Linked DNA regions of Methylomonas sp. 11b. Each later gene encodes a partner of the first gene's protein in a complex. Links are inferred from orthologs where the notes say so. Each region holds a gene or a part of one and is shown on either strand. Other genes may lie near its edges.

What was found.
Region 2: the proteins of trxA (region 1) and trxB are in contact, whole or in part, in a crystal structure (PDB 1F6M), measured with the Escherichia coli proteins. The link is inferred for Methylomonas sp. 11b from one-to-one orthologs.

Annotation. Positions count from the first base shown.
Region 1 is NZ_KI911557.1:3,200,729-3,203,414, reverse strand. It holds trxA (thioredoxin TrxA), read left to right. Parts: upstream 1-1,023; coding sequence 1,024-1,350; downstream 1,351-2,686. Other genes in the region: rho (transcription termination factor Rho), read left to right, coding at 1,525-2,686; rhlB (ATP-dependent RNA helicase RhlB), read right to left, coding at 1-922. UniProt on the Escherichia coli protein: Participates in various redox reactions through the reversible oxidation of its active center dithiol to a disulfide and catalyzes dithiol-disulfide exchange reactions.
Region 2 is NZ_KI911557.1:4,737,070-4,746,116, reverse strand. Bases 3,686-6,683 are described here. They hold trxB (thioredoxin-disulfide reductase), read left to right. Parts: upstream 3,686-4,705; coding sequence 4,706-5,662; downstream 5,663-6,683. Other genes in these bases: METH11B_RS0122775 (ABC transporter ATP-binding protein), read left to right, coding at 6,441-6,683; METH11B_RS0122780 (methyltransferase family protein), read right to left, coding at 5,780-6,352; METH11B_RS0122790 (DNA translocase FtsK), read right to left, coding at 3,686-4,534. In the rest of the region: METH11B_RS0122810 (ribokinase), read left to right, coding at 1-916; METH11B_RS0122805 (GntR family transcriptional regulator), read right to left, coding at 913-1,731; METH11B_RS0122800 (SemiSWEET transporter), read right to left, coding at 1,751-2,017; METH11B_RS0122795 (hypothetical protein), read right to left, coding at 2,028-2,222; more of METH11B_RS0122790, read right to left, coding at 2,228-3,685; more of METH11B_RS0122775, read left to right, coding at 6,684-7,139; METH11B_RS0122770 (ABC transporter permease), read left to right, coding at 7,136-9,047.

The DNA.
Region 1 (2,686 bases):
TCAAGAGTGTGACCCGATTTTCCTGAAAATCATTGAGCAAGCGCTGGCGCTTTTCCTGCGGCACGTCCCCGCTGAGCATGGCCACTTTGTGGCCGTTGGCAGCCAGATAATCGTCCAGCTGCTCGGCGCAGCGTTTGGTGTTGACGAAGACGATGCTGCGCTGCGGTTGGTGATGTTTCAGCAAGCCCAGCAACAGCGGGATTTTTTGCTCGTTGGCCGGACAGTAAGCCACTTGATTGATGGCTTTGGAAGTCACTTCCTCGGATTCGATGCGTATCAGCACCGGGTTGTTCATGTGCTCATAAGCCAGTTCGGTGACTTTATAAGACAACGTAGCGGAAAACAGCATATTCAAACGCTTTTCCGCCGGCGGCATGCGGCGCAGCAAGAAGCGGATGTCCTTGATAAAGCCCAAATCGAACATACGGTCGGCTTCGTCCATCACGGTGACCTGGATATTATCCAGCGTGAACGCGCCTTGCCGGTAAAAATCGATGATGCGGCCCGGCGTGCCGATAATGATGTCGACATTGCCTTTGATTTTATCCAACTGCTTTTGGTAGTCGGTACCGCCGTAGATCAGCGCAAACTTCAGGTTCAGATACTTGCTCAGAGCAACCGCATCTTTGTGAATCTGGATAGCCAGTTCGCGGGTTGGTGCGAGAATCAGCGCGCGCGGGTTCTTGATTTTTTCGCTTTCGTCGTTGATCAAATGCTGAAAGGTGGCCAGCAGAAACGTGGCTGTTTTGCCAGTGCCGGTTTGGGCTTGGCCGGCAATGTCTTTGCCCCGCAACGACAAGGGCAAAGATTTATCCTGAATCGGCGTGCAGTTGATGAATCCTGCTTCTTTCAGACCTTTGATGATGGAGTCGGACAGCTCCAAATTGCTAAAACGCGTTTCCGTTAAATGTGTTTTCTTCATAGCCCGATAGAATAAACTAAAAAGCCGCGCGGTTGAAATCGATTGACAATTAAAGCGCCGCGAAACTATAGTCTTGACTTTGTAAACTAATGGAGAATGGCGTGAGCGACCTAGTCCTTCATGTATCAGACGCTGATTTTAATGAAACTGTGTTGAAAGCCGGTACGCCGGTATTGGTCGATTATTGGGCAGAATGGTGTGGTCCGTGCAAAATGATCGCCCCGGTTTTGGATGAAATTGCATCCGAGTATCAAGGCAAACTCACTGTTGCCAAGCTGAATATCGACGAAAACCCCAAAACGCCTCAGCACTACGGTGTACGAGGTATTCCGACTTTGATGCTTTTCAAGGGCGGCGAAGTGGAAGCGACTAAAGTTGGCGCCTTAACCAAATCCCAATTGGCTGCGTTTATCGATAGCAACCTCTAAATCGAGCCGAATCACCGGATTTATTAAAAATGTTTTTGATAAGTCCGGTTATTGCGCTAGAATTTTCTCCGCTTGCTTCTTCGCATTCTGAACGTCCTTAATTAATCCAACAACTACCTGCCGCTGTAAACAGCACTCTGCTGTTTTGCATTTCTTTCATTTCCCTTAATCAACATGAATCTTACCGAGTTAAAACTTAAACAAGTCACTGAAATCATTGCAATTGCCGAGTCCTTGGGGCTGGAAAATATCGACAGAGCCCGAAAGCAGGAATTGATTTTTGCGATTTTGAAGAAACAGGCTAAGAGCGGGGAAGATATTTTTGGCGATGGGGTTTTGGAAATACTGGCGGACGGATTCGGTTTTTTAAGAACCCCCGGTTGTTCTTATTTGGCGGGCCCCGACGATATTTATGTATCGCCCAGCCAGATCCGACGTTTCGGTTTGCGCACCGGCGATACGGTCAGCGGTAAAATTCGCCCACCCAAGGAAGGTGAACGTTATTTCGCGATGTTGAAGGTGGAAAGCATCAACTTCGAATCGCCCGAGCAATCCAAAAACAAGATTTCCTTTTCCAACCTGACACCGCTGTTTGCCAACAAACGCTTCCGCCTGGAGCAAGGCAACGGTACCAGCGAAGATTTAACCGCCCGTATCATCGACTTGATTGCCCCTATCGGTAAAGGCCAGCGCGGCCTGATCGTTTCTCCGCCGAAAGCCGGTAAAACCATGATCATGCAAAGCATTGCCCATGCCATTGCCGAGAATAATCCCGAATGCTACCTGATCGTACTGCTGATCGACGAACGCCCGGAAGAGGTGACCGAGATGGAGCGTTGCGTGCGCGGCGAAGTGGTCTCCAGTACCTTCGACGAACCGGCCACCCGCCACGTGCAAGTGGCCGATATGGTCATCGAAAAAGCCCGGCGCATGGTTGAGCACAAGCACGACGTGGTTATACTGTTAGACTCGATTACCCGTCTGGCCCGCGCTTACAACATGGTGGTGCCTTCATCCGGCAAATTGTTGTCCGGCGGTGTGGATGCCAACGCGCTGGAAAAACCCAAACGCTTTTTCGGTGCGGCGCGGAATATAGAAGAAGGCGGCAGTTTGACCATCATCGCCACCGCACTGGTCGAAACCGGCTCGCGGATGGACGAGGTGATCTTCGAAGAATTCAAAGGTACCGGTAACATGGAACTGCATCTGGAGCGGAAAATCGCTGAGAAACGGATCTATCCGGCCATTAACATCAACCGCTCCGGCACCCGCCGTGAAGAATATCTGGTTGATCCTGACGAACTGCAAAAAACCTGGATTTTGCGGAAAATCCTGC
Region 2 (9,047 bases), 1.5 Mb from region 1 along the record:
CCATGCCCACTGCCTGCATGTTGAGCACCTGCCCTGTTCGGGCGAATCCATGCAAGCTACCGGCTTACTTAAGGAGCACGGCGGTAAGGGTTTGAATGTCGGTTTAGCCACGCATCGGCTTGGCGCTGAGGTGGCAATGCTATTGCCGCTGGGAATGGATGCTGTTGCGGACAATGTGATTACATTACTTAAGGATGAAGGAGTGGACGACCGCTGGCTTCTAAGAACGGGACCGCAATCCGGTTTTGGTGTCGGTTTTATTGGCCCAAACGGCGAGAATTTTTTGGCCGTTTATCCAGGTGCCAACGCCCTGCTAAGTGCAGAACATATCGAACAGAACTTGGCCGCGCTTCCCGACCTAGATTTGATTTACGCCCAGTTCGAAATCCCGGAAGCGCCGATCCGCAAAGCCTTTGAGATCGCACGTCAGCGCGGCATCCGCACCATGTTAAATCCGTCACCCTGGCGCCAACCTGATCCTGGCTTGTTAAAGCTAACCGATATTTTGGTGGTAAACGAAACCGAAGCCGCTTCATTATTCGGCCGAGGCGAAAATGAAATTAGTGTGGAACAGTGGCTAAATAGCTTATCCACGTGGTCGGAACACATTGCGTGGTCCGGGGAACTGCTGGTGGTAACGTTAGGTGAAGCGGGATGCGTGGCCTTAACGAAAGATAACGTCGTATATCAACCGGCTTGGCCTGTTGCCGCACTGGACGCCACCGGCGCTGGCGACGCGTTCAGCGCGGGTCTGGCGACTGCTTTACTGAATAATTTGAGCTTAACTGAGGCTTTAAGCAGAGCCTGCGCCTGCGGCGCCTTGGTTGCCAAGCATCATGGCGTATTGGGGTGCTTGCCGAGCCAAGCCGAGATTGATAACTTTATGCAAACCAATCCAAGGCCGAAAGCAGGCTAACTCGGCCGGATTTTCAGATTGACCCGGTAGGTATAGGCGTCGCCGCGAAACGTGCCTTCGACATATTCCACGATCTGGCCGTTGTCGGCATAAGTTTTACGTTTCAACAATAAGCAGGGACCCGGCTGGTCAAAACCGAATACGGCGGCTTCCACTTCATCGCTCAGCACTGCTTCTATGGATTGCTCAGCATGGACCAAGCCCAAGTCGCAGTGGGTCTCCAGGTACTGATAAGCAGATCCTTCGCCGTCCCAATCAGCTAAAGCCGGCGCTACAGTTAAATCATACCAAGCCAGTTCGCGCGACAGCGGCATACCGTCTCCCAAGCGCACCCTTACCAAACGTAGAAATCGAGTAGAGGCGGGACGATTAAAAATGGACGCGATAGTTCTATCGACGACAATCTTGTGCTCGAGAATCTGCGTGGACGGGGTAATTCCCAGCTCGCGCATTTCCTCAGTGAAGCCTTTCAACTTACCCATCTCCGGATTGATCCGCGAAGGTGGCGCTTTGACTGTGACGCCGGCGCGGCCATGAGTAGCAATACAATCCTGAGCCCGCAATTCTTCGTAACAACGCCGCACCGTAGTGCGACTGAGATCCAGCGCTTCCGCTAAAGCCCGCTCGGATGGCAAACTAATACCATCACCGAGCTCGCCGGACTGAATCATATCGGTAATGCGTCTTTGCAATTGCTTGTAGACAGGCTCCGAAATACCGGTATCCGGGCGAATTTTCTCAATGAAAGCGCTGCTATCATTGGCGGCGGAAGTGTCGGCTTTTATTTCGATATTGCTGGAAACACTGGAAGGCATTGTGGTTGACCCGGCATTCTCATTTACGCAGTAGATTGTGAATCTTAAAGCACAGAATAGCCGCTGCCAGCAAAAACGTAATAGCGTTGGCAACGATGATGGCTACGTTCGCCAGAAAAATACCATAAATTAACCACAGCAACACCCCCAAGGTAAACATGCTGTACATGCCTAGCGATAAGGAGTCAGTATCGCGAGTTTTGAAGGTCATAATCGCTTGCGGCAGAAAAGAGGCAGTCGTCAAGGTCGCCGCCAGATAACCGATCAGCTCGGGGATTAGGTCCATGAGAGAAAAATCAATTCGTAAAATGTTGCCAGCCGGCGTAACTCAAGGCAATAAGCAAAAATTGGACGAAAGCCAGCAGCCAAAAGTAACCGATGAACATCATGATTCTGACCGGCGTTTCCAAGGTCTGCTTTGCGCTAAACCACCAACCGCCAATCCCGGAGATGAGAGCGATCACCAGTAAGCCAATAACGACGATATTCATCGCAATTAGCGAGGAGGTGGTGCCAACACCTCGCGAGAACCGTTGGTTTCCGGCATGCTAACGACGCCGGCATTTTCCATATCTTCGATAATTCGGGCAGCGCGGTTGTAACCGATTTTGAAACGGCGTTGCACGCTGGAAATTGAGGCTTTACGGGATTCGGTCACAAACGCCACCGCTTCATCGTACAGCGCATCGGATTCGCTGTCTTCGCTATCCAAGCCGGCGACTTCGCCGCTATCGGTACGTTCCTGGGTGATTTCGTCCAGATAATTGGTCGGACCGGTTTTTTTCAAAAACTCGACCACGCGATGCACTTCATGATCATCCACAAACGCCCCGTGAGCACGCAACGGGATACTGGTGCCGGACGGCAAGAACAGCATGTCGCCGTTACCCAGCAAGGCTTCCGCACCGCCTTGGTCGATAATAGTCCGGGAGTCGATGCGCGACGATACCTGGAAAGAAATTCGAGTAGGTACATTGGCTTTAATCAAACCGGTCAAGACATCCACGGAAGGTCTTTGCGTCGCCAACACTAAATGGATACCTGCTGCACGAGCTTTTTGCGCCAAACGCGCAATCAGTTCTTCAACCTTTTTACCAACCACCATCATCATGTCGGCCAACTCGTCAATGACGATGACAATGCTGGGTAGCGTGTCCAATAGCGGATAATCTTCCAAGGCCACAGGGGTTTCGGGACGGAACAAAGGATCGCGAATCGGCTGACCAGCAGCGTCCGCTTCTCTGACCGCCTGGTTATAACCGGCCAGATTCCGCACCCCGACTTTGGACATCAATTTGTAACGACGCTCCATTTCCGCCACGGCCCAACGCAAAGCATTCTGTGCGTCCTTCATGTCCGTAACAACTGGCGTCAGCAAATGCGGAATGCCTTCGTACACAGACAGTTCCAGCATCTTCGGGTCGATCATGATCATCCGCACGTCTTCCGGCTTGGATTTGTAAAGCAAGCTGAGAATCATGGTATTGATCGCTACCGATTTACCGGAACCCGTGGTACCAGCCACCAGCGCATGCGGCATTTTGCCCAAATCGGCCACCACCGGCGTACCGGAAATATCCTTGCCCATGGCAATGCTGAGCTTGGATTTTGCGCGCTCGAACTCGTCGGACACCAACAAATCGCGTAGCGAAACCATTTCCCGTTCCTGATTGGGAATCTCCAAACCGATGACGGACTTGCCTTCGATGATCTCGACGATACGCACACTGGTCACCGACAGACCTCGCGCCAAGTCCTTGGCCAAACTACTGATACGGCTCACTTTCACGCCGGCCGCTAAACGCAATTCAAAACGCGTGATAACCGGACCAGGCAAAACCGCTTCCACCTCGGCGGCGATACCGTAATCCTGCAGCACGTCTTCCACCTGCCGGGAAATTTCTTCCAACTCTAATTTGGAGTAACGTTTAACCTTGATTTCGCGCTTATCAAGTAAAGACAAGGTTGGCAAGGCGTTGATATAGGCGCCGGGTTCCATATCGTCGACAGGCTTGCTGTCTTTTCTGCGCAAAGGTCTAACCGCGGCGGCAGGGGAAGGTTGTGCGGTTTCCAGTACTTGAATCTGCGGTTTTTTCGCGCGTTCTTCGGTTTTAACTTCAGGTTGCTGACTACGTGGTTTCTTGGCTTCTTTTGCAGACTCAGGTCGCACCGATTTGTCTGCGCGGTAACGCTCTGGCACCTCTACCGCCTGCCTGCCCACCACCGAACAGGCAGTCATGGCGCATTTACCGATAAAGGCCATCATCGTCAGCCAGGACAAGCCGGTAAACAAGGTGACACCGGTCATGAAAATCGCAAGTAACAATAAGGTAGAGCCGGAGTTGCCTAACAAATGCACCAAGGCATCGCCGATCTCCCGCCCCAGAATGCCGCCCGGACTCTCAGGTAAATCTACTTTGGTGCGCAGAAAATGCAGATGCAAAAACAGAATCGCCGAACCGGAAACTGTTGTAGCCAGAAAACCTGCCGAGCGCGATGCCAGCGCCCACTGCCCGCCGGCCTGGCGCGAGCCTTGAAACAAGATGTAGCCATACCAGAAAATCATGATGGGAATCAGGTAAGCCATCAAGCCCAGGAAACTCAGGACAAAATCCGCCAGCCAAGCGCCAAACAAACCGCAGGCATTGCTGATGGATTGATACGATGTGCTATGGCTCCAACCCGGATCGTTGGAGTTAAAAGTGACTAGGGCAATTAAAAAAAACAACGCACAACTCGAAAATCCCAGTAATGCGATTTCGCGATAGCCTCGCGCGGCTTTCTCTTCCACAACAGCAACCATAATTGTCGGCTCACAATAAAAGCGTCACAAAACATGATTATAGATGATGTAAATCGATTTCACATTAGCTTTACCGGCCACGCCTTTAAAAACCAGTTGGTAAATCGGTTTTATCGCGGGGGGAATGCCCTTATAATTTTGCTACCCTAACCCGCATGGAGACTCGACATAATGGCTGCCGCAAAACATTGCAAACTTTTAATCCTAGGTTCCGGCCCGGCCGGTTACACCGCAGCCGTTTACGCCGCGCGCGCCAATCTGAATCCGGTGATGATCACCGGCATGCAACAAGGCGGCCAATTGACCACCACCACTGAAGTGGACAACTGGCCCGGCGACGTGGAAGGCTTGCAAGGCCCGGATTTGATGGAACGGATGCGTCTACACGCAGAACGCTTCAACACCGAAATCATTTTCGACCATATTCATACCGCCGATCTGTCGCAAAAGCCGTTTACCTTGACCGGCGACGCCGGCGTCTACACCTGCGATGCCTTGATCATCGCCACCGGCGCGTCGGCCAAATATTTGGGACTGGACTCCGAAGAAGCTTTCAAAGGTAAAGGCGTTTCCGCCTGCGCCACTTGCGACGGCTTCTTTTACCGCAATAAACCGGTCGCGGTGATCGGCGGCGGTAATACTGCTGTGGAGGAAGCCTTGTACTTGTCCAACATCGCCTCCGAGGTGATCGTGGTGCACAGACGCGACAAATTCCGTTCCGAGAAAATCTTGTCGGATAAACTGATCGAAAAATCAAAATCCGGCAACGTGCGCATTGAATGGAATCATGAGCTCGACGAAGTATTGGGCGACGAGATGGGCGTTACCGGTCTGCGCATCAAAAACAGCCAAGATGGCTCGACCAAAGACCTGGATGTGCATGGCGTGTTCATCGCCATCGGCCACACACCGAATACCGATATTTTTACCGGTCAATTGAAAATGGAGCACGGTTATATTGTGGTGAACAGCGGCATTCACGGCAACGCCACCGCGACCAGTGTACCTGGTGTATTCGCGGCTGGCGACGTGATGGACTCGCATTATAAACAAGCCATCACCTCGGCCGGTGCCGGCTGTATGGCAGCTTTGGATGTGGAAAAATATCTGGATGAATTGGCCGGCTAGCGCTTTGCTTTTGTAACTGTGGGTCACGTTGCCGCGACAGCGGTTACGTGACTTATCGAAGTCCAGCGGCTCCGAATAAGTCAGGGAACGCTATCGCGCACCCTGACCTACCGACATTCAGTATACCCAGGGCAACAGCCGCCAAGTGGATGCGCAAAAATCTGCATAAACGCTGCCGAACTCTACCAACAGCATCCGCTCTTCAATTTCTATGCGCCGGGTAAACGCCCAAATCGTTGGTACAAGCAAGGTCGCCAAAGCGACAAAATCCCCCATCGCCACACCGGCGGCAAACAAGGCTATCAACAAGCCGGTGTAGGCCGGATGCCGCAACCAGCGATACGGACCTTCCTTTATCAGACGATGCTCGTGTTGTATCGCTACATTCGTCGTAAAAAATCGCCCCAATTGCATCACCGCCGTGTAACGCAGATAAAGTCCGGCGGTAAACAACACTATTGCTATTGCTTGTCTAGGCAAATACTCAAGTGTGATCGGCGCCCAGGCCAGATTTTTAAACCATAAGGCCAGCCCCAGACTGACCAAGATACTGATCCACAATACACGTTGCGAACGCCGTTCGGTACTCAAAATCGACCCTGTATGCACCGCCGTGCGGCGAGCCAAACGAATTTCCGCCACCATCCAAATTAAGCACAGCATTAGCCACAAAATGCGTACCGATGTCATTTATCGCTCTCCGGCGAAGTGTCCGTGAAATAACGGGTATGCCAGGATGCCCGCGCCTCGTGTACCATACCGCAATTTGCCGGCTGTTATGAAAAAGATCATAGAACTGAAACAGGTTTACAAGGATTACCCGCAAGCCGGCACGCTGCAAACCGTCTTGCACGACATCAATCTGGACATTTACCCCGGCGAATTTGTAGCGATCGTCGGCCCGTCCGGCAATGGCAAATCTACCTTGTTAAATCTGCTGACCGGCATAGACCATCCCAGCCGAGGCCAAGTCATCGTCAACGACACCGAGTTAGAAAAACTTAGCAACGAAAAATTAAGCATCTGGCGCGGGGCTAATATCGGCATTGTGTTTCAGTTCTTTCAGTTACTGCCAGCCCTGAATCTCCTGCAAAACATCGTGCTACCGATGGACTTTCTCGGCTCATTAAACAAGCAGCAGCGCCGCGACCGGGCTATGTATTTATTGGAACTGGTTGGTCTGGCCGATACAGCGGAGCGCTTGCCCAGCCAGGTTTCCGGCGGGCAGCAACAACGGGCGGCGATAGCCCGCGCCCTAGCCAACGATCCGCCGCTGATCGTCGCCGACGAACCGACGGGCAATCTGGATGCGGCTACCGCCGATTCCGTGTTTGATTTGTTCGCGCACCTGCGCGATCAAGGCAAAACCCTGGTGATGGTCACCCACAACGAAACCCTGGCCGACGCCGCCAGCCGCAAACTCGAAATCCGTTGCGGGCGGCTCCACGCCGACAGCAAGCCGGTAAACCTAGTTTGAATACGCTCTGGTATAAGGTTTGGGCCGACTTGTGGCTAACTAAAAGCCGCACTGCCCTAGCCATTGTCAGCATCGCGGCGGGCGTTTGCTGCGTCGGCACCTTGTTCGGCATGATCGATTTGCTGCTGGACAAGATGGATGCCGCGCATCGGCAATCGCAACCCTCGCATATCAGTCTGATTTTGCGTCAGGATGCCGAAATAAGCCTACTGGAGCAAGTCAAAGCCATACCCGGCGTGGCCGGCGTCGACACCATGACACCGCTGAGCGTGCATTTCCGGCAGCCCGGCGAAACCGACTGGCGTCTGGGCACGCTGGTTATTCGCCCCGATTATGAAGACCAGCATTTCGACAAAACCGCCCTGCAATCCGGTAATTGGCCAAACGCAGAGCAGATAGCGATTGAAAACCTTTCTGCACTGTCCAGTGGCATACAAAGCGGCAACATCGAATTCGAAACCGCCCTAGGGCCGCAAACCTTGCCTATCGGCGGCATCGTCCGTCATCCGTTTGTTAAACCGCCCAAATTCGGCGGCCAGGTGCATTTTTTTGCCAGCGTAGCCCATGCTGCCCAGTTCGGGATTCCGGCACACAGTTTTCGGCAGTTATTGGTGCAAATCGCCGAACCTTACAGCAGCGAATCCGCCCGTAACGTTGCCGGGCAAATTCGTAGCCTGCTGAGCGAGCGGCATATCGGCGTCAACGTTACCTTGTTGCAAGACCCGCAACAACATTGGGGCCGGCCGTTTTTAGCCGGGATCAACGGCGTGCTGCAAATCATGGCCTTAGTCTCGTTAACCCTGGCTAGCGTATTGATTTTAAACACCGTATCCGCTCACATTACCCAGCAAACCGATCAGATCGGCGTCATGAAAGCGCTGGGCGCCAAAACCATAACGATTGCCAAACTGTATCTACTGGAAATCCTATTTTTATCGTTGGTGGCGATCATTTTGGCCATACCGCCTGCCCTAGCCGCCGCTTATTTCAGCGCTTGCCGACTACTGGGTTTATTCAATATCGACTGCGGCGCGTTCGTAATTTCCGTGCCCGCCGTTGCTTACATGCTGCTCGGTGGCCTGCTGGCACCGTTGCTGGCAGGGTTGCCGCCAATTCTGCGCGGTGCGGCAATGACGGTGCGTGCGGCAATCGCCAGTTATGGCGTGGGCGCGGATTTTGGCTACAACCGTTTCGATCTGCTAATAGAGAAGTTCGGCGCGCGCTTTCTACCGACTTTATCCGCCGCAGCTTTAGGGAATTTGTTCCGCCGTAAAGCCAGGCTGGTCTTAACGCAAAGCGTATTGATCTGTGCCGGCGTGATGTTTTTAGTGCTAACCAGTTTGATCGCCTCGTTGAATTTAACGCTGGACCGGGAAATGGCCCGCAGCCGTTATGCCGTGAGGCTGGGCTTTACCCAAGACCAATCCGAGCAAACAATTCGCGATATTGCCGCCGCAGTAGCCGGCACGGGACAAATTGAATTCTGGCAACGCTCAAGCTTGCAAATTGCCAAGGAGGGCCAAGCTTTACAGCAAAAGGGCAGCCTGGGCCTACAACTGCTCGCATTGCCAAAAAACTCAAGCATGTATCAACCGCTGATCGAATCCGGGCGCTGGTTGCAAACCGGTGACGCCGGCCAGCGCGTGCTGGTGCTGAGTGCGGATACGGCAGAGCTGAACGGTATCCGAGCCGGCGATATGCTGGACGTCGCGCTCGGAGCCGATCACGAGAGATGGCAAGTGATAGGCATCTATCGTTGGTTGGCCGGCAACAGCTATACGGTAGAACCGGCCTATGCGCCGCTGGAAACCCTCCGGCAGATTACCCAAAACCGGGAATTGGCATCGTTTGCGTTGCTCAATACGCCGGTTGCAGACCTACATCAGGAGGCCGACTATCTACGCAACT